Regions from separate parts of the Martinezella lusitana genome, predicted to be linked through region 3. Evidence: predicted binding sites of a transcription regulator. Region 3 holds the regulator's gene; each other region holds the start of a gene.
The links. The regulator LexA, encoded in region 3, represses DNA repair genes until DNA is damaged. The targets are predictions, from matches to a motif close to TGTTCNNNNTGTGTTCNG.
Positions count from the first base shown of each region.

Region 1: a site for LexA is predicted at 2,075-2,092, ahead of HB780_RS30155 (nucleoside triphosphate pyrophosphohydrolase family protein). Genes of this name have one in related genera too.
Region 2: a site for LexA is predicted at 5,229-5,246, ahead of HB780_RS27430 (2'-5' RNA ligase family protein). Genes of this name have one in related genera too.

Region 1 is NZ_CP050308.1:3,402,460-3,409,623, reverse strand. It holds gene HB780_RS30165 (invasion associated locus B family protein) at 1-264, shown strand, start outside; gene tldD (metalloprotease TldD) at 329-1,744, shown strand; gene HB780_RS30155 (nucleoside triphosphate pyrophosphohydrolase family protein) at 1,760-2,068, opposite strand; gene HB780_RS30150 (D-alanyl-D-alanine carboxypeptidase) at 2,179-3,474, opposite strand; gene HB780_RS30145 (polysaccharide deacetylase family protein) at 3,703-4,758, shown strand; gene pdxH (pyridoxamine 5'-phosphate oxidase) at 4,815-5,435, opposite strand; gene HB780_RS30135 (RT0821/Lpp0805 family surface protein) at 5,500-5,958, shown strand; gene HB780_RS30130 (DnaJ C-terminal domain-containing protein) at 6,287-7,164, shown strand, end outside.
Region 2 is NZ_CP050308.1:2,849,510-2,856,673, forward strand. It holds gene HB780_RS27410 (MFS transporter) at 1-640, opposite strand, end outside; gene HB780_RS27415 (quinone oxidoreductase family protein) at 832-1,806, opposite strand; gene HB780_RS27420 (LysR family transcriptional regulator) at 1,867-2,778, shown strand; gene HB780_RS27425 (SulP family inorganic anion transporter) at 2,871-4,523, shown strand; gene HB780_RS27430 (2'-5' RNA ligase family protein) at 4,524-5,144, opposite strand; gene HB780_RS27435 (methylated-DNA--[protein]-cysteine S-methyltransferase) at 5,434-5,997, shown strand; gene HB780_RS27440 (LysR family transcriptional regulator) at 6,051-6,965, opposite strand; gene HB780_RS27445 (NAD(P)H-dependent oxidoreductase) at 7,064-7,164, shown strand, end outside.
Region 3 is NZ_CP050308.1:294,681-301,844, forward strand. It holds gene gltA (citrate synthase) at 1-778, opposite strand, end outside; gene HB780_RS15255 (ComEC/Rec2 family competence protein) at 1,060-3,519, shown strand; gene lexA (transcriptional repressor LexA) at 3,500-4,222, opposite strand; gene HB780_RS15265 (VOC family protein) at 4,628-5,515, shown strand; gene kdsA (3-deoxy-8-phosphooctulonate synthase) at 5,512-6,351, shown strand; gene eno (phosphopyruvate hydratase) at 6,503-7,164, shown strand, end outside.

The DNA of each region.
Region 1 (7,164 bases), 800 kb from region 3:
ATCCTGCGCGTGCTCGCTCCTCTCGGCGTATTGCTGCCGAACGGCCTCGGCCTCAACATCGACGGCAAGGATATCGGCCGCGCCTATTTCGTGCGCTGCTTCACGGACGGCTGCTATGCCGAAGTGGTGCTTGAGGACGAGCTCTTGAAGACGCTGCGCAGTGGGGCGACCGCCACCTTCATCGTCTTCCAGTCGCCCGAGGAAGGCATTGGCATTCCAGTCGATCTCAAGGGCTTCGCTGACGGCTACGACGCGCTTCCGTAACCCGGCAGGGCTTGCTCTCTCGCCATGCGACGCCTACATCGGCTCTGAACGGAGCACCTGACCCATGAATACCGATCTCCTTACCCTCTTCGATGCCGACGAAACCAAGCTGCGCGCCATTGTTGCCGAGGCGCTTGCCGGCGCCGACGATGGCGAGCTTTTCGTCGAGCATGTCCAGGCGGAATCGCTGACCTTCGACAACGGACGGATGAAGGGCGGCAGCTTCAACACCGAACAGGGCTTTGGCCTGCGCGCCGTCGCTGGCGAGGCGGTCGGTTACGCCCATGCGGGCGACCTTTCGGAAGCGGCGCTGAAGCGCGCCGCCGATGCTGTACGCGCGGTCACCTCTGGCTATGCCGGCTCCTATGCAGCCGCACCCCAGCGCACCAACAAAGTGCTCTACAGCGACGAGAATCCGATCGGAGCGCCGAGCTTCGAGGACAAGGCGAAGCTCCTGCAGCAGATCGACAGCTATCTGCGCGACAAGGACGGCAAGGTTCGCCAGGTGACGGCCTCCGTCGCCGCGAGCTGGCAAGTCGTCGATATTCTTCGCGCCGACGGCCATCGCGTCCGTGACATCAGGCCGATGACCCGCATCAACATCTCCGTCATGGTCGGCGACGGCGACAAGCAGGAATCCGGTTCCTTCGGCACCGGCGGCCGCCTCGGCTTCGGCGATTTCGCCACCCAAGAGAACTGGCAGCGCGGCGCCGACGAGGCTCTCCGCCAGGCACTCGTCAATCTCGAAGCGATCGATGCGCCGGCCGGCACGATGGATGTCGTTCTCGGCTCCGGTTGGCCAGGCGTGATGCTGCATGAAGCCGTCGGCCACGGGCTGGAAGGCGATTTCAACCGCAAGAAGACTTCGGCCTTTGCCGGACTTTTGGGCCAGATGGTTGCATCGCCCGGTGTCACCGTCGTCGACGACGGCACGATCGAAAACCGCCGCGGTTCGATCACGGTCGACGACGAAGGCACGCCTTCGGCCTATAATGTCCTGATCGAGAACGGCAAGCTGGTCGGCTACATGCAGGACCGGCAGAATGCCCGCCTGATGGGCATGAAGGCCACCGGCAACGGCCGTCGTCAGGGCTATGCCCATACGCCGATGCCACGCATGACCAATACCTACATGCTTGGCGGCGACAAGACGCCGGAAGAAATCATCGCCTCGGTGAAAAAGGGCGTCTACGCCGTTTCCTTCGGCGGCGGCCAGGTGGATATCACCTCCGGCAAGTTCGTCTTCGGCTGCACCGAGGCCTATCTGATCGAAAACGGCAAGATCGGCGCACCGATCAAGGGCGCCATGCTGATCGGCAACGGCCCCGATGCCATGAAGCGCGTCTCGATGATCGGCAACGACATGAAACTCGACACCGGCATCGGCAATTGCGGCAAGGCGGGCCAATGGGTCCCCGTCGGCGTCGGCCAGCCGCATCTGAGGATGGATCAGGTCACGGTCGGCGGGACGAAGACGTAAGGCCTATTTCCTGCTTCATCCCACCTCCGGCCGGAAACGCCATTTCCGTTCCACAGCGGCGGCGAGGTCCAGGCCGTTGCGGTGGGCGAAGAGCAGGATATGGCCGAGCACGTCGGCCGTCTCGTCTGCCAGCGCGGTCGCCAGTTCCTCGTCCGTCATGCCCTTGCGCCTGCCACGACCTGTCGTCTTGTTCCAGATCTGGGTCAATTCCCCCATCTCTTCCTGCAGCTTGAGCACGAACCAATCGTCGTCGCGTTCCACACCATTGGCAGTGGCGTAGGTAACAGAAGCTTTCTCGAATTGCTGGATCAGACTGGCGAGCATCGATATTGTTCCCTTTATGTTCAGGGCATCAATGAGCGATTCTGCCGTAAATGTCGAGACGGCGGAGCTTGCGCCCCGCCGTCTCGATAGATCCAGATTTTGACTTTCGATCAGCCCTTGTGCGGCAGAAGCAGGCAGTTGAAATCGTTCCGCTTCAGCGCGGCACAGGCAGAGTTCGCGTCGTCGCGGCTATCGAAGCCGACGAAGCGGGCGCGGTAGACGGTGCTGCTGCCCTTGCCGACGGCTTCCGTATAGGGCGAGGCATTGGCGAGTGCATTGCCGGCCTTCGACTGGGCTGCGGAGAGCAGATCCTTGGCTGCCTGCGCTGTCGGGGTTGCGGCGATCTGCACCTGCCAGCGGCCGGTCGCCGGCTTGCCGGCATTCATGATTTCATCCATCGCCACCGGGCGGTCCATCGGCACGGTCACGTTCGGGACAGCCGCGAAGGCGAGCGGGGTCGGTGCCTGAGCTGGGTTGAACTCGGCGCGCTTACGCGTTGTCGCTGTCGTCTGCGTATCGATGTCAACGGCGACGTCATCCGATGCCGAAGCCACCTCGACCTGCTTGACCTTGCCGCCACCGATGCTTGCAACCAGGCGTGAGGTCGCCACGGGGTTGGCCTTTGGCACGTAGCGATCAAGAAGCGAAGCCATCAACGCGTCGCGGCCGCGGGCGGTTGCGCCACCCATGACGACGCCGATGACGCGGCGATTGCCCTGGCGCACGGCGCTGACAAGGTTGAAGCCGGAAGCATTGGTATAGCCGGTCTTGATGCCGTCCATGCCCTCGTAGCGATACATCAGGTTATTATGACCGCGAATGCTGTTGCCGCGATAGTTGAAGCCTGTCTGCGAGAACAGCCGGTATTCCTGGGGATAGTTGTTGATCAGCGCTACGGCGAGCGTCGACATATCGCGCGCAGTGGTTATCTGCGCCATGCTCGGCAGGCCCGACGGATTGGTGAACACGGTGCGGCGCATGCCGAGTTCGCGCGCTTTCTGCGTCATCATGCGGGCAAAGCCGCTTTCGCTGCCACCGAGCGCTTCGCCCATGGCTGTGGCGGCATCGTTGGCAGACTTGATGATCATGCCGTCGACGGCTTCACGCACGGTTACGGTGCTGCCTGCCTTCAGGCCGAGCTTGGTCGGGCTCTTGCCGGCGGCGTTGCGCGATACCGGTATCTTGCTGTTCCAGCTGAACTTGCCGCGATGAAGCGCCTCGAACGTCATGTAGAGCGTCATCATCTTGGTCAGCGACGCCGGATGATTGAGATCATCGGCATTGCTCGAAGCCAGCACCGCGCCGGTCTTCGCGTCCATGATGAAATAGGCACTGCCCGCAAAGCTCACCACGGGCGCTGCCAACAGCACGACGGCCGCAGAGAGGGCCATCAGATATTTTTTCATATTCGTCCCCAAACGAAACAAATGCCAATACACCGCGTCAACCTGTTGTGCGCTTTTGCGACAGAAGCCTGATATTCGGTGCGATATTGAGGCAACACCCTCAAGAGATTCCCAATTTTGCCTTTGCTGGTAAAATAACGGTTAACATATTGAAAATATGGCGCAGATTCAGCAAGGATTAACGGCGCTCCAGTACAGCATGGGTCTTCGTCAACCGGGTCAATCCCCATGCAGCAAGGCATCAGAGACTGTCTCAAGCGCGCCGCAATCTCCGGCGGGCTGGAAACTGCCATAATTCTGAAGAACCTCGGGCTGATGCGCGATGCTGCCGGCCTCGGTGCCATCTTTACCCTGCACCATGTCCGTCCGCCGCAGCCCCGCCGCTTCGCGCCGAATGCCCATCTGGAAATTTCGCCAGAATTCCTCGACCGCGCGCTGACCCGGCTGAAACGGGATGGCTACGATTTCATCGCGCTTGATGCGCTGCCGGAGCGGATGGCAAGCAAAGGCGACAGGCAGCCCTTCGCGGCCTTCACCCTGGATGACGGCAGTCGGGACAATCTCGACCATGCGCTGCCGGTCTTTGCTCGCCACAATGCCCCCTTTACGGTCTTCGTCGCCCAGGGCCTGTCAGAGCGGACACATAGCATATGGTGGGAAACGCTGGCCGACCTGCTTGACCGGCTGGACCACCTGACGTTCGATTTCGGGGCGGGGACGGAAAGCTTCGATCTTGACAGGGCCGGCCAGCGACAGGCCGTATTCGCGCGGTTCGCGACCTATGTTCATGGCCGCGACGAGAGGGAGGCCGTCGGCCGGGTCGATGAGCTTGCACGCAAGAACGACCTGGAGCCGCTCGATCTCGTGTGCGCCTCGATCATGGACCGGACGGAACTGAAGCAGCTAGTCGCCCATCCCCTCGCCTCGCTCGGCGCCCATACGGTCAGCCATCGGGCACTTGCCCGGCTGCCGGAGGCGGAAGCCGCGGCGGAAATGGCGCTGTCGGCGGATTATATTGCCGGGATCACCGGCCGGCGGCCGGCAGCGATCGCCTATCCCTACGGCACGGCCGATGCGGCCTCATCGCGTGAAGCCCGGCTAGCGGCGGAACTCGGTTTTGCCATCGGCGTCACGACCCGGCCCGGAACGATCGCGGCCGCAAATGCTGCCACCACCCTCCTTCCCCGGCTGTCGTTGAACGGCCATTATCAGAAGGCGCGTTATGCCTCAGCGCTCGCCTCGGGCATCCCCATGCGCCAATTCAAAATGTTACTGCGACCTTAGCGCGTCCGATTGGACGCGCGGCGCAGTCGTGGGACGCCGGGCGCCGGCATAATCAGTCAGGGATACATCCGGACCTTTTCCCAGGCACCTTCCGGCACTTCGCGACGGAATTCGACGCGGTCGTGCAGACGGAATGGACGATCGTGCCAGAACTCGATCGACAGCGGCCGAATACGAAAACCGGACCAATGAGGCGGGCGTGGAATGTCGCCGATGGCATAGCGCGCGGTATATTCGGCAACCGCCTTTTCCAGCGCGAAACGGCCCTCGAGTGGGCGCGATTGCTTGGAAGCCCAGGCGCCGATACGGCTGCCGCGAGCCCTCGTCTTGTAATATTCGTCGGCTTCCCTGTCGCTCACCACTTCAACCAGACCACGCAAGCGCACCTGCCGTCGCAGCGACTTCCAGTGGAAACACATGGCCGCTTTCTTCTGGGAAAGAATTTCTTGGCCTTTCTGGCTCTCGAAATTTGTATAGAATACGAATCCCTGACTATCGAAACCTTTCAGAAGGACCATGCGGACGTTTGGCAATCCATCCTTATCAACCGTTGCCAAGGCAACCGCATTCGGATCATTCGGCTCAGTGGTTTCTGCTTCGCGCAGCCAAGTGGCGAAAAGTGCGAAGGGTTCATTCTGTTCGGTGAAGTCACCGCTTGTTAACTCGTTTTCCGACATATTAGCTCAAATGCTCCGCAATTCCTAAAAATCGCCAGTCCCTGACGCTGGCCAAGATACTCGGGTGGAAGTCATAACAAAGTCGACGGTTCATACAAAGCGCAAGCTTGTAAAAGGCGCGGCGATGGCGATTGCCATTCTCTCCCTTTTCTCCCTTGGCGGCTGTGTCAGCGGCGGCATGGATATCCTGAGTTCTGCGAAGGTGGACCGAAGCGTGTCCACAGGTACGGTACCGACAGCACCCGTTACCACCGATAGCATTTCCGACGAGACCACCGTGCGCAATGCCGTGACCTCGGCGGATCTCCACAGGCTTAATGGACAACCCGTGCCGTGGGCGAATGCCTCGACGGGCAGCGCCGGCGTCATCGACACGATCGTCGAAAATGCCGCCTCGGGGCAAGTCTGCCGCCAGTTCCGCACCACCCGGCACTCCTATCAGGGTATCGCGAACTTCTCCGGCAGGACCTGCCTCCTCGGGCAAGGCGAATGGCAATTGCTGAGCTTCCAGCAGGCCGGCTGACCACCCGCCCTCTCCTCATTCATGCCCATCAAACGACCCCGCCGGGACAGGCGGGCGGTGGAACCGCGTGCTGTCTTACGGCCTTGGCGGGGACCTTCTCGCTGTCCCGCCTCGTGTCTTAGCGAACGGCTAACCATTATGGCAAATCGCCCGAGCAGCCCGCGCCCGGCGTAACAACTGATTAGCAACTGTTCCCGCAGGATCACACCACATGCGCGTCGACCTTCCCTGACACCTGGGGACACGGGAGGGGAGCGCGGTCCATTCTATTATTTCCTTTTGGGCGCCCCAACGAGGCTTGGCGCCGTCCAAATCGGTGGTTGAGATGATGCGCGATCCGTACAAGCTACTTGGCGTAAAGAGAGATGCAGGGGCAGACGAAATCAAGTCGGCGTGGCGCAACCTGGCAAAGGTGGTCCATCCCGACCATAATATCGGCGATCCCACCGCAACGGAACGCTTTGCCGAAATCGGCCGCGCCTACGAAACGCTGAAGGATCCGCAGAAGCGCAGCCGTTACGATCAGGTGGCGCACATGACCGAAGCGAAGGCGCAGAGCCGCGAACAGACCATCATGCAGCAGCGCCAGGCGGCGCGCGAAGCCGAGGAGCGCGCCAAGGCAGCGCGTGCTAATGCCGAAAAGATCATGGAAGAGCTCGCCCGCGCCAATGCCCGCAAGGCGCAGGCGGCGGCGACCGCCAGTCCGCAGGTCGCTGGCGCGAGCGAATCGCCCGAAGATATGGTCGAGCGCATTTTTGGCGTGAAGGCCGCACAAACCGCTCCGAACCAGGCTGGGGCCGACACCGTCGCCACAGAGGCGGAGAAACAACGCGAGGCGAACAGCGCCGCGATCAACGACGCTTTCGTTGACGAGGAGCAGCTTGCGACGGGAACCGGCTCGAGCGCTGTGCGCTCCCCTCTCGGCATACTCGGCGAGCTCGTGCGCCGCATCACCGGCGTCGCTCAGGACAAGCCTCCGGAGAAAACGCCGGAGATCGCCGCCGAGGCGACCATCACGCTCGACGACATGCTCAAGGGACAGTGGATCACCGTTGCGCTCCCCGAAGGGCGGGAAGCACGCTTCCAGGCGACGACGGATATTGGCAACGGACAGGTCCTGCACCTGAAGAATCAGGGGCTGAAACTGCCGGGCATGCTGCGCGGCGATGTGGCGATCACCGTCCATCTTTCCACCGACGACCGCTT
Region 2 (7,164 bases), 1.4 Mb from region 3:
GCACCTGGCCGGTGCCGATGCCCTTTTCCTTGACGCCGGGCACGGGTGGTCGCGTCTGCGCCAGCATCACACCGGCAATCGCCAGGCTGATTGTCACCGAGCCGATGGCGAAGAAACCGTATTGTCCCTCCAGCCAGGCGCCGAAGGGGGCCGCAATTGCGATGCCGCCAAACGTCGCGATGCCGTTCCACGAGATGATCCGCACGGTTTCGCGCGATCCCATCAGGCCGATCGCCCAGGTGATCGCCGCCGTGCTGACCAGGCTTTCGCCGATACCAAGCGCCAGGCGTCCGGCGAGTAGCGACGCAAGGCTCAGCGCCGGTGTATCCGTGACGAGCGCTGATGCCAGCGTCAGGGCGCCGCAAAGCCCGTAGGCGAAAAAACCGAGGAAGACCGAACGGCGCGGCCCGTATTGGTCGCACAACCGGCCGACCTGCGCACGGCTGACGATGGTCGCCACATATTGCGTGCTGATGGCGATGCCGGCCCAGACGACACCGAAGCCAAGGCCACTATCGACATAGGTCGGCAGCACGGCAAGCGGCAGGCCGATGGCGAGGTAGCCAAAGAAGGTCAGCGCAACAATGGAAACAAGGGTAAGGGCCGAGTTGGACTGGATTGTCTGAGAGGCTGTGTTCACGAGATATCGCCTGCGGGCACCGGCCAAGCGGTGTCCATGCTGTTTGCCACGACGGGTCGGGGTTTATACCGGATGGAAATGGCAGCGATGCCACTTCCAATTGGTATCAGGCAAAAGCAGGCCCGGTCAATGTAAGTGCTGCTATGCAGCAAAAGCCATTGACGGGATCAGGTGATTGTGTTGCCCGCGCTTCACATCGTCAGCACCACGCTTGCCGTCGTTCGTCCTGCCTCCAGATCGGCATGCGCGATGGCCGCATCCTTCAGCGTGTATTCTGCGCCGATCGGATTGATCAGGCCGGCCTGCAATTCCGTCATCAGGGCTTCGGCGCCTTGCCGATAGAGATCGGGATCGTTGGCATAGACCAGCACGCTCGGGCGGGAGAGAGCGATGGCCCGGGGGGCGGTCAACTCCTCGATCTGGACCGGCGGAATGGGGCCGGCTGGCTGTCCGAGGCTGGCGACCATGCCAAACGGGCGCACGGTTGCGAGCGTCTGCGAGAGCATCGCGCCGCCGATGCCGTCTATGGCGAAATGCACGCCCCGGCGGTCGGCGATGCGGCGGGTTTCCTCTACCCAATCCTCGGATGTGTGCAGGAGAACCGCATCGGCGCCGGCCTCATAGGCGAATCCCGCCTTGGCTTCCGAACCGACGGTGCCGATGACGTTTGCGCCGAGCCGCTTGGCCCAGCGGGTGACGATCTGCCCGAGACCGCCGGCCGCCGCATGCACCAGGATCCATTCGCCCGGTTGCACGGGATGGACTTTCTGGAGCAGCATCTGGGCGGTAAGTCCGCGCAGCATCGAGCTGCCGGCAAGCCGTTCGCTGACACCATCGGGCAGCTTTATCAGCCGTGAGGCGGGCAGGGTGCGCATCTCGGCATAACTGCCGAGCGGGTGGCCGACATAGGCGACGCGATCGCCGACCTTCAGACCCTCGACGTCGGAGCCGATTGCATCCACGATGCCCGCACCTTCGAAGCCGAGAATGGTCTGGCCGGGTGGCCGTGGGTAAAGACCCGAGCGAATATAGATATCGACGAAATTGACGCCGGAAATGCTTTGGCTGATACGAGCCTGACCGGAACCCGGCTCGGTGATTGGGAGATCGACGAGCTGCATCGTCTCGGGGCTGCCGGGGTTGTTCATGGCAATGGCTAGGGGCATAGAGGCAGTCTCCTTTCAGACGTATCTTTGATCACAAAGAGGCGTCTGAATAAATTCGGTATGAGCTCACCACATCTGTGCAATAATGCACAGATGATCGATTGGCAGGACCTCCTTCATTTCGCGTCGCTGGCGCGCAGCGGCTCGCTCTCGGCGGCGGCGCGCGAGCTAGGCGTCGACCACGCCACCGTCGGCCGGCGTATCGCCGCGCTGGAGCGCGCGCTTGACCTCCGCCTGATCGACCGCCGGCCGCGTACCTCGCCGCTGACGGCCGACGGCCGGGCGATTGCCGAGCTGGTTGTCGGCATGGAGGAGAACGTCGAGGCGATCAGGCGTTACTCGAAGAGTGCCGTCGCGGGGCTGTCCGCCGCCGTCAAGATCAGCGCGCCACCTTCCATTGCTGCCCATCTCATCGCCCCGAAAGCGGTCGGCTTCCGCGCCGAGCATCCCGATATCACGTTGACGATCGCCGGCGTGACGAGGCGCGCGGCGCTGGATCACGGCGAAGCCGACATCGCCGTGCGCATGACGCGCCCCGAGGAGAGCGACCTCCTGGTGCGGCGCATCGGTGTCATGCGTTTTGGGCTCTACGCAACGCCTGAGATTGCGAAGACACCGGAGGAGGACTGGGTCTTCATTGGCTATGACGCGGCACTGGAGCATCTGACACAGCAGACCTGGCTGCGCAGCCTGCTCGCAGGCCGTCCAATCGTGTTTCGCGCCGGCGACGTTTTCGGGCAGCTGGAGGCCGGGCGCGCGGGCCTCGGCGTCGTGGCGCTTCCCGCCTTTCTCGGCGACGGCGATGCCGCGCTTGCGCGATTGCCGACGGCCATCCCATCGCCAACGCGCGACCTCTGGCTGGTAACCTACCCCGATCTCCGCCGCTCACCCGCGATCCGCGCGGTGATGGAGTTCGTCAGCGAAACGATCGGCAGAAGCTGCCCGCTTCGGGACGCGGACGAAAGTGCGTAAGGGCGGTAGCTCGTTCCGCCCACTTTCCTGTTGCAGCCTATTGGCGAAGCTCTACACATGGTTGGATTGACGGTTTCCATGGTCCGTGATCGATGACGAAGCTGAGTGGCTGGCCCGCGATAAATAAAGCCGATGTGATTGCGGGCATATCGGTTGCCGGCCTGATGCTGCCGGAGGCCGTCGCCTATGCCGGCATTGCCGGCCTGCCGCCGCATCGGGCAATTCTCGCCGGTATCGCCGGCTGTCTCGTCTACGCGATCTTCGGGCGTAGCCGCTTCGCGATCGTCTCGCCGACATCGTCTTCCGCCGCCATTCTGGCCGCCACGCTGGCGATCGTGCCGGGCGACGCGACGGTCAAGGCCGGCCTTGCGACCGTTGCGGTGGCCCTTGCCGGTATCCTTTTCGTCATCGCCGCCACGTTGCGCCTCGGCGGCATCACTGGCTTCATCTCGCGCCCGGTGCTGCGCGGCTTCGCGCTGGGACTGGCGATCACCATTATCCTGCATCAGCTGCCGATTCTCGTTGGCGTCTCCGTGCAGGGTTCCAATATCTTCAGCTATGCCGCCGCTCTGTTTGCGGCGATCCCGCAATGGAATCCGGTGAGCGTCGCGGTCGGTGTCGTAGCACTCGCCGCGCTGCTGCTGCTCAAGCGCCTGCCGGGCATTCCCGGCGCCTTCCTTGTGCTGGCGGCCGGCATTCTCGCGTCTTTCGTCTTCGACCTTGCCGGCTATGGCGTCAAGCTTGTCGGGACGATCGAGGTCCTGCCGCAATGGCCGTCACTGCCCGATGCCGGCTGGACGGCCTATTCGCGGCTGGTGCAGTTCACCGTGCCGCTGGTGCTCATCCTCTTTGCTGAATCCTGGGGGACGATGCGGGCCTTGGCGCTGCGCTATGGCGACACGCTGGCGGTCAATCGCGAACTGGGCGCGCTCGGCTTTGCCAATATCGCCAGCGCCATCGTTCAGGGCATGCCCGTCGGTGCCGGTTTTTCCGCCGGTTTCGCCAGCGAGGCGGCGGGCGCGAAGACACGCGCCACGGCGGTCTTTGCCGCCATCGGCCTTACCATCCTGATCGTTTGCGCCGGGTCGCTGGTGGCGCGGCTGCCGGAGCCGGTGCTTGCCGCCGTGGTGATCGCGGCGCTGACGCATGCGCTTGATCCGAGCCCGATCCTGCGCCTCCGGCGGCTCCGCCGCGATTTCTACGTCGCGCTCGGCGCCACGGCCGGCGTGCTGATTTTCGGTGTCCTCAACGGCATGCTGCTGGCGATCGCACTGTCGCTGGCCGCGATGATGCATCGCCTGGCCTCGCCCTATATCGCCAGGCTCGGGCGGCTGGGGAGCAGTCACAATTTCGTCGACCTCAGCCGCCATCAGGAGGCATCGGAAACGCCCGGCGTCGCCATCTGGCGCCCCGGTGAACCGCTGTTCTTCGGCAATGCCGACACCATCTTTGGCGAAATCCTGTCCCGTAGCAGGGGAGAGCCGGGGATTCGTGACGTCATCCTCAGCCTTGAGGAGAGTTCCGATCTCGACAGTACCGCGCTCGATGCGCTGATGGAACTCGATGGCGCCATGCGCGTCGCCGGCATCCGCCTGCAATTCGCCCGCGTCCATGATCGCGTCCGCGATCTCATGATGACCGCCGGCATGGCGGGTATCGACAGCCGTTGCAGTTTCAGCGTCGACGACGCGGTTGCCGCGGTTGGGCCGGCGGCGGCGAATGGAGTGAGCCAGCCGAATGCGTGACTATGCTGCTGAGCGCAGTAGCGGCCAGTAGCAAAGATGTTCGTGCTTGCCTTTGCCCTGCAGGCTGTTGATCAGGACAAAATCCCGGACAGTCCAGGTGACGGGTTTTTCGAGTATCACCTCCGGAATGAGATGGCCCCTATATAACAAGGTCATATGCGGCTCGAATTTCACTCCATCGTCATTCGCAAATCCGGTGAGCTGCATGGCTTCATTCAGCTCCCGATGGAGCGTCTTCAGCTCGGCATTCCCCTCCTTGTTCCACAGAACAAGCGGGCGATTGTTGTTGTTCCCGAAGCTTACCGCCCGATCGAAGATCACCTGGAAGGATGGCTTGCGGATAGTCGATGCCGCCTGCATCGCCGCGAACGCCGCTTCTTCCGGCAGGCCGGTATAGGTGCCGATCGGATAAAGCGTAATATGAGCCAGGTCCGATCGTCTCGGCTTGGCCGAAAAGCCATGCTGCGCTCGAAGGTCGCTTGCTAGCTCGAAACTTAGCGCAGCCGTGTCGGGATCGGGCAGGATTGCGAAATAAAGAGCTTCTACATGCGCCGGACCGGTTTCGGATTGCCGACTCCGTGGTCGGCCGAGATTGAACGAAAGCTGTCCGCTATTCTTCATGAGATTGCTTCAAAGCCCTCGGGCTTTGCCTTGTCCTGTTCCCGTAAATTTCCAGATACCCTATGGCCAGTACATTGCAAATTCAAGAACGAATAGAGAACAAATTGATCGACAATGGCGAGATGGGACGTTAAGCTCTGCGCCGGGCAGGGGAGTGTGCCAGAGGCTATCGGGATGACGCCCTTTGGCGGGCAAAGTGTTGGCAATAATCGCCCTGCGCAAGAATCGGGTTGAACTTGGCCATGGGAAACACGATTCTCATGCCAAGTGGAAACATGGAGATTCCGCCATGAGTGAAACAAGGCAATACTATCTGATCTTCGAAACCGCCGGCGGCTTCTGCGGCATCGCCTGGAACGATATCGGCGTCACGCGCTTCCAGTTGCCGACGAAAGATGCTGGCTCGACCGAGCGTCTTCTGTTGCGGCGTCTGCCGGATGCTCGGCCGGGTACGCCGACGCCGGAGGTGATTGATGCGGTCGCTGCCGTGAAGCGCTATTTCGCGGGCGAGGAAATCGACTTTTCCGGCGTCACGCTGGATCTCGGCGAGCAGGATGCCTTCTTCGAGCAGATCTATGCTGCGGCGCGACAGATTGGATGGGGCCACACTACGACCTATGGCGCGCTCGCAAAGCAGCTCGGTGTGGGACCGGAAGCCGCCCGCGATGTCGGCCAGGCCATGGCGCGCAACCCCGTGGCGCTGATCATCCCCTGCCATCGCGTACTTGCCGCCGGCGGCAAGATCGGTGGCTTCTCGGCCCCCGGCGGCTCGACCGCCAAGGCCCGCATGCTGGAACTGGAAGGCGTCCAGCTCGCGCCGCCGAAGCCCGTGCAGCAATCGTTGGAGTTTTAGGCAGGGCGAGGGACGGACAGCGATGTGGCAGGGCAGATCAGCCTCGGCCGCATCTATTCGATGCCCGATATGTTGGCGATCTGCTCCGCGAGGAAATCGACCAGCAGCCGGACCCGGGCAATTCCCGCGCGCTCGGGAACGATCAGCATGCTGAGCGGAACCGGCGGCAGCGCGTAGTCCGGCAGAATGGGCATAAGCCGCCCGGTCGCCAGGAGATCATCGACAAGCCAATGATGGGTGGGGGCAAAGCCACGTCCCGCGACGAGGGCCTCGCGTACCGCGAGCCCGTGGTCGACCCGGAACCGCCCATCGAAAGGCACCAGATGGCGCTTGCCATCAGGTCCTTCCAGGGCGAGCGTATCGCTGCCCGCTATGTTCGACATCCGGATGCCCTCATGACTGGACAAATCCTGCGGAACGGCCGGTGTCCCCCGCGCCGCCAGATAGGCGGGTGCGGCGGCCAGCAGGCGCCGGCTCTGCCCAAGCGCTCGCAGCTTCATCGAACTGTCGGTGAGCGGACCGAGGCGAAGCGCGATGTCGACGCCTTCCTCTACCAGGTCGACGCGCTCGTCGGTAAGGCTGAGATCGACCCCGATTTCGGGATAGCGATCCTGGAAGGCGAAGATCAGCCGACTTGCATGCAGCACCCCGAAGGCAGCTGTGCAGGATATGCGGATCGTGCCGGCGGGCGCACCGCGCGTACTCCGTGCCTCGTCGCCCGCCTGTTCGACCAGCCGCAGGATCTGGATGCTGTCGGCATAGTAGCGGCTGCCTTCATCCGTCATCGTGACGCGTCGGGTGGTGCGTGAAAGCAGAGGCACGCCCACAGCCTCCTCGAGCTCCCGCAGATGCCGCGTCACCGTCGACTGGCCTATTGCGAGCTCGCGCGCCACCGCGGACAGGCTGCCGCGTTCCGCCACGCGGACAAAGGTTCGCATGCGCTCGAGCGTGATATCAGACTTATCCATTTTTCGGCACAATCTTATGCATTCACAACATGTAGCGGATCATTCGGAGGTTGACTAGCTTGTGGGTCAATCTTCCATCGCACAAGGATCGCTGCCCAATGAAAGTTCTTCTTGTTTTCGCCCATCCCGAACCGCGCTCGCTCAACGGCGCGCTCCGTGACGTTGCCGTTCGGGAACTGGAAGCCCAAGGTCATGAGGT
Region 3 (7,164 bases):
GGCAGGCGATGCCAGCGGCGATACAGGCGAATGGATTGGCGCCGGAAGAACCAGCGAGGCGAACCGTCGAGGTCGAGGCATTCTGCTCGTGATCGGCATGCAGGATGAAGATGCGATCCATGGCGCGCGCGAGCACCGGATTGACCTCATATTCCTCGCAAGGAACAGCAAAGCACATGCGCAGGAAATTCGACGCATAATCGAGATCGTTCTTCGGATAAACGAAGGGCTGGCCGATATGGTACTTGTAGGCCATGGCGGCGAGCGTCGGCATCTTGGCGATCATGCGCAGGCTTGCAACCATGCGCTGGTGCGGATCGGTGATGTCGGTCGAGTCGTGATAGAAAGCCGACAGGGCGCCGACGCAGCCGCACATGACGGCCATCGGATGCGCATCACGGCGGAAGCCGGTGAAGAAGCGACTCATCTGCTCATGCACCATCGTGTGCATGGTCACGCGATGATCGAAATCCTTCTTCTGGGCAGCGGTTGGAAGTTCGCCGTATAGAAGCAGGTAGCAGACTTCGAGGAAGTCGCCGTGTTCGGCAAGCTGTTCGATCGGATAACCGCGGTGCAGCAGAACGCCTTCGTCGCCATCAATAAAGGTGATGGCGGACTCGCACGACGCGGTCGAGGTGAAGCCCGGATCGTAGGTGAAAGTGGAGGTGTTCTTATAAAGGGCACCAATATCAATGACACTTGGGCCGATGGTTCCGGATTTCACCGGCAGATCCACCGTCTTTTCGCCCCAAGTTAGTTTCGCGCTTTGTTCCGTCATGCTGATCCTCCAAGATTTGGCGGGGGTTGACGCCATAAAAAGCGCCAAAAGGTTAAGCGACTACGGATTAGCTATATGATCCAGAGCCTAATGCCAAGTTATCCTTACGCCTATTTGTGCATTGCGGTATCAACTTTTGGGCACTGCAATAGATGAAATTGCTTCGCTTCCATGCTGAGTGAGGTGTTTTATCCAGCACGCACGCGATTTCAGTTGAATTCACCGGCCGGTGACGGCAAAAATCTCGTCATAGCTGTAGTTTTGCGGTGGGCGTGGGGTAAATGCCTAATTTAGAGGCATCTGATCGGCAGTTGGACAGCCAAAATCAAGCCGAGGTTGCCGACCGCGACGGCGGTTTTCCGGCTGTTATCGTCGTTGCCAAAGCCATCCCCCTGTCGCGGACGCAGGATCAGGCAACGTTCGCGACGCGTCTTCGTCTCGCCGCAAATAGTGTTCGGCTCGACATTGTCCGGTTGGTCGAGGAAGAGGCGGCCCATGGGCGAGCGCTTCTCTTTGTGCCGGTCTATATCGGCCTTGGCGCGATTTTTTGGTTCAAGGCCGGTGTCGATCCGCCACCCCAGGCCGTCTTCGCGGCCCTTTTGATTTTCGCGGGTGCTTTCTTTCTGAAGCAGCATGCGGAGCCTGGGCTGCGGCACTTCCTCTTGGCTGGAATGCTGACATGCTCCGGCATGGCGTTGGCTCAATGTGAAGCCTGGCGCGCTTCGACCGTGATGCTCGACTCAGCGGTGACGACCACGATCACCGGGCGGATCGAGCGGCGTGAGTCGGATGATAACGGACGCTGGCGCTATGTCGTCGCACTCGAAGCAACGGAGAAGCCGACCATCCGCAGGGCCCCGGAACGGGTCACCATTTTCGTGCGCAAACAGCCCCAGCCCTTCCAACTCGGCGATCGCATGCAGGGCAGGGTACGGCTGACGCCGGCGGCGGGGCCTGCCTTGCCGGGTCTTAACGATTTTGCCTTCAGCGCATATTTCAATGGGATCGGCGCGAACGGCTTTGCCTTTGGAGCGCCGACACTCATCTCACCTTCCGGTGATATCGACAACGGAACAATTCTCGACAGAGCGGATATCTGGCTCGCGGGTTTGCGCAACAGCATCGGCGACAGGATCAGGAAGACACTGCCCGGCGATACCGGGGCCTTTGCGGCAGCGCTTGTCACCGATGAGAGACGCGCGATTTCTGACGATACGACCGAAGCGCTGCGGACGGCGGGCCTTACGCATATCATCGCCATTTCCGGCCTGAACATGGCGCTCTCGGCCGGTATCTTTTATGTCGGCTTGCGTTATGCCCTCAGCCTGTTGTTTGGAGTCGCACAGGCCTGGCCAACGAAGAAGATCGCTGCCATTGGCGCGCTGATAACGGTGACCGCCTACTACCTGATTTCCGGTTTCGGTGTTTCGGCGGAGCGCGCTTTCATCATGATGGCGATCATGCTGGTCGCCGTTCTTTTCGATCGGCCATCTCTCAGCCTGCGCAACGTTGCCCTGTCGGCGATCGTTATCCTCGTCCTGTCGCCGTCGCAGGCGTTGGGACCGAGTTTCCAGATGTCCTATGCCGCAACACTGGCATTGGTATCCGGCTATTCGCTCTGGACGCGGCGGCGGCATCGGGAAAGCATTTTTTCCCGGTTTCGGGTCATGCGCCCGCTGCTTTTCGTCTCGCGTTTCTTCGGCGGCATATTGTCGACCTCCTTTCTCGGTGGCGCGTCGACGGCGATCTTTTCGATCGAGCATTTCCACCGGTTGTCGACCTATGGTCTCGCTGCCAACCTGGCTGCCATGCCGATCGTTTCCTTTATCGTCATGCCGTTCGGAATGGCCGCGATGCTGCTGATGCCGTTCGGTCTCGATGGATGGTTCTGGCAGATCACCGGCGAGGGGCTGGACCTCGTTATCATCATCGCCAAGACTGTTGCTGCCTGGGGTGGCAATATTCCGTTCGGCCGAATGCCGGTCTGGCTGTTCCCGACATTCATTGCCGGCTTCGTATTGATGACTTTGCTGAAGACTTGGCTACGGCATACGGGCGTGTTGCTGATGATTGGCTCGGTTGTTGTCGCCGCACTTGTTCCGGATGTCCGAAAGCCTGACTTGATGATTTCCGAGGATGGCACCTTGGTAGCCTTGCGGCGGGACGATGCTTTGACGAGCAATCGCGAAAAGCCGCCTGACTTCATCTTCGAGCAGTGGCAAAGGGCACTGGCCATGACCGATCACCGGCCGCCGACAATGCTTCCACCCGACAGCCAACTCCCCAAGATCAGCAAATCGGACAGGAACCGCCGCCTGACTGCCGATGAGCAGAACGCTGTCCGCAAGGCGATGGATGCGGCATTGGATAAAGCGGGGGAGGGTGGCTTTGCCTGCCAGAAACGGGCATGGTGCGTGGCGGTGCTCAGCAATGGCGAGATGCTCGTCACAATCGAGGATGCGGCCTATCTCGCCCCGGCCTGTGACACCGCCAATATCGTCGTCACCCCTATCCGTCTGCGACTCGATCGTTGCCGCTCGGGTGCAATGCTGTTTACAGGGGCTACGTTACAGCGAACCGGGTCCATCGAAATGGATCTTAGTGCCAACAAGCCGATCGCCACGACCGCATTTGAAACTCTAGCGCGGCCATGGAATCTGCATCGCGGCTATGATTGGCGAACGGGCACATTCGGAGCGCCGATTGTGCCCGCGTCACCAGCTAGTGATAACGACGGATAAGGCCGACGAGCTTGCCTTGCACCTTGACGCGATCCGGCCCGAAAATACGGGTCTCATAGGCGGGATTGGCCGCCTCGAGCGCTATTGAGGCACCCTTGCGGCGGAAGCGCTTCAATGTCGCCTCTTCATCGTCGACCAAGGCGACGACGATATCGCCGGGATTGGCGGTCGTGCTGTTGCGGATGATGACAGTGTCGCCATCGAAGATGCCGGCATCGATCATCGAGTCGCCCTTGACCTCGAGCGCATAATGCTCGCCAGAGCCAAGCATGTCTGCGGGGACGCTGATATCGTGAGTGTTGTTCTGGATCGCCGAGATCGGAACACCGGCAGCAATGCGGCCCATGACCGGCACGGATACGGCGCTATTGTTCTCGTCGTTCGCCGGCTTCGCAGGGGCGGGCGGCTGTACCGGCTGGGGCTTGCCCAGGCTGCCCTCGATGACGCTCGGCGAGAAAACGCGGCGCGGCTGCAGGCTCGGACTATAGGCTTCCGGTAGCTTGATGACCTCCAGCGCTCGAGCCCGATTCGGCAGGCGGCGGATGAAGCCGCGCTCTTCCAGAGCCGTGATCAAACGGTGAATGCCGGACTTGGACGCAAGATCCAGCGCATCTTTCATTTCATCGAAAGAAGGTGGAATACCGGACTCCTTCATCCGTTCGTGAATGAAGAGAAGCAGTTCCTGCTGCTTGCGTGTCAACATCGTATTTGAACCCCAGAATCGTGAAGGTATCGTGAAACAAATCCAGAACGAACACTATATGTTCCATATGTGTTCCGCAAGTCCCTAATTTTCGATGAATGTTTTGTGGGCGTGTTAAATAAAGCAGAACATAACAGGTCCCCCGTAGGCGGAACCGTGGAGTATTCCGGCGCTAGTCAATGGAAACATATATGGAAGTCGGCCATGGTCGATTCTGCGGGAATGGGAGCCGGCTATCGTTGCATGACTACTGAAACCCGGAGGACTTGCGGCTTCCGCGCAGTCGCAAACTATTCGACAATAAGCCTTCTTTTTGCGATCCGCCTGGTTTTTAGACGCCGCGCTTTCATCTTGAATTGAACCGCGGAAGGGCGCAAACCTGCGGCATACATGAAGGAGGAAGCCATGGCCTTATCGCTGCATCCGCTGGATCATCTCGTTTTGCCAACGGTCAATATCGCCATGGCGCGGGAGCGGCTTGGCAAGCTCGGCTTTACCGTTGCCGCTGATGCCCGCCATCCTTTCGGCACCGAGAATGCCTGCGTGTTCTTTTCCGACAAGACCTATCTGGAGCCTCTGGGCGTTGCGTCGCATGAGCAATATGAAGCGAGTATCGAGGAGGGCAATGTTTTTGTCGCTCGCGATCAGGCCTACCGTTTTCGCGTCAGTGAGGAAGGTTTTTCGGCCGTGGTTTTCGGCACTGAGGATGCGGCCGTCGATGATAAGCGCTTCCAGGCGAACGCCATGTCGGCCGGGAGCATGCTGGATTTCGAACGGCCGATGCGCATGCTGGACGGCTCGGAAACGATCGCCGGCTTCCGTCTCGCTTTCGCGGCCGATCTGCGGTCGCCGGATTTCTACGCTTTCTGCGCGCAGCGGATCAATCCCATACCGGCCGATCGCAGCGCCCTGGAACGGCATGCCAACGGCGTGACTGGCATTGCACAGGTCGCCCTGTCGACGCCGAAGCCGGCGGCATTCCGGGGTTTCTTCGAACAGGTTGCAGGTGGACCGAAGATATCGGAGCATTCCTTTGGGCTGACGATCGAGACGGCGAATGCCCGGATCGAGGTTCTGACCCCGGAAGGCATGGAAGCCTTTTACGATTTTCCTGTGCCGGCGGGCGATCCCGGCCTTCGCGCGCGCGCAATCCTCTTCAAGACACACGATCTTTCCGTGACATCGTCGCATTTGGCTGCTAACGGCGTCACATACACGCGTAAGAACAATCGTATTCTGGCAAAGCCCGCCCCCGGACAGGGCGCGTTGTTTGCCTTCGAGGAGATAGCATGAGCACGAATTCCGAAGTGATCGTCGGCGAGGGCGCATCCAAGGTTCTGTTTTCCAATACCGCCAAGCTGTCGCTGATTGCCGGCCCCTGCCAGATGGAAAGCCGCGATCATGCCTTCATGGTTGCCGGTGTGCTGAAGGAACTCTGCGGCAAGCTCGGCATCGGCCTTGTCTACAAGTCGTCCTATGACAAGGCGAACCGCACCTCGCTCTCCGGCAAGCGCGGCATCGGCCTGGACAAGGCCATGGAAGTCTTTGCCGATCTAAAAAAGGAATATGGCTTTCCAGTCCTGTCCGACATCCACACCGAAGAACAGTGCGCGATCGTCGCCAAGACGGTAGACATCCTGCAGATCCCGGCCTTCCTGTCGCGCCAGACCGACCTTCTCGTTGCTGCCGCCAAGACCGGCCGCGTCGTCAACGTCAAGAAGGGTCAGTTTCTGGCGCCCTGGGACATGAAGAACGTGCTTGCCAAGCTGAACGAGAGCGGCAACCCGAATATCATGCTCTGCGAGCGTGGTGCCTCCTTCGGCTATAACACGCTGGTCTCCGACATGCGCTCGCTGCCGATCATGGCGGCGATGGGCGCTCCGGTGATCTTCGATGCCACTCATTCCGTGCAGCAGCCGGGCGGGCAGGGCGGTTCGACGGGCGGTGACCGCCGATTCGTCGAAACGCTGGCGCGTGCCGCCGTTGCCGTCGGCGTTGCCGGCGTTTTCGTCGAGACACATGAGGATCCGGACAATGCACCGTCCGATGGTCCGAACATGGTCTATCTGAAGGACATGCCGCAGCTTCTGGAAAAGCTGTTGGCCTTCGACGCCATCGCCAAGGCCTGAGAGATATAAGCGGCATTCAACAGGCTGACATGAACTTGCTATACGCGGCCTGTTGGAGCGCCTGATTGAGGTGCGGAGCGGCATTGTAATTTCCGCATCTTCGATTAAGACGATTTCAATCGATTTATAACCCAGCGAGCAGGAAGCAATCATGACCGCAATCACCGACATTATCGCCCGCGAGATTCTCGACAGCCGTGGCAATCCGACTGTTGAAGTCGATGTCTACCTCGAAGATGGCAGCTTGGGCCGCGCAGCGGTTCCGTCGGGTGCATCGACCGGCGCGCATGAAGCCGTCGAGCTTCGTGACGGCGGCAAGCGCTATCACGGCAAGGGTGTCGAAAAGGCCGTCGAAGCCGTCAATACCGAGATCTTTGACGCGATCGGCGGCATGGACGCTGAAAATCAGATCCAGATCGACGACATCATGATCGAGCTTGACGGTACGCCGAACAAGGCCCGTCTCGGCGCCAACGCCATCCTCGGCGTGTCGCTCGCTGTCGCCAAGGCTGCCGCCCAGGCTGCAAACCTGCCGCTCTACCGCTATGTCGGCGGCGCTCACGCTCGCCTGCTGCCGGTTCCGATGATGAACATCATCAACGGCGGCGCTCATGCCGACAATCCTATCGATTTCCAGGAGTTCATGATCCTGCCGGTCGGCGCAGAAACCTTCCGTGACGCAGCGCGCATTGGTGCGGAAGTCTTCCATGTTCTCAAAAAGGAACTGGCGTCGCAGGGGCATAACACCAACGTCGGTGATGAAGGCGGCTTCGCGCCGGGCCTCTCCAGCGCGCCAGCTGCTCTCGACTTCAT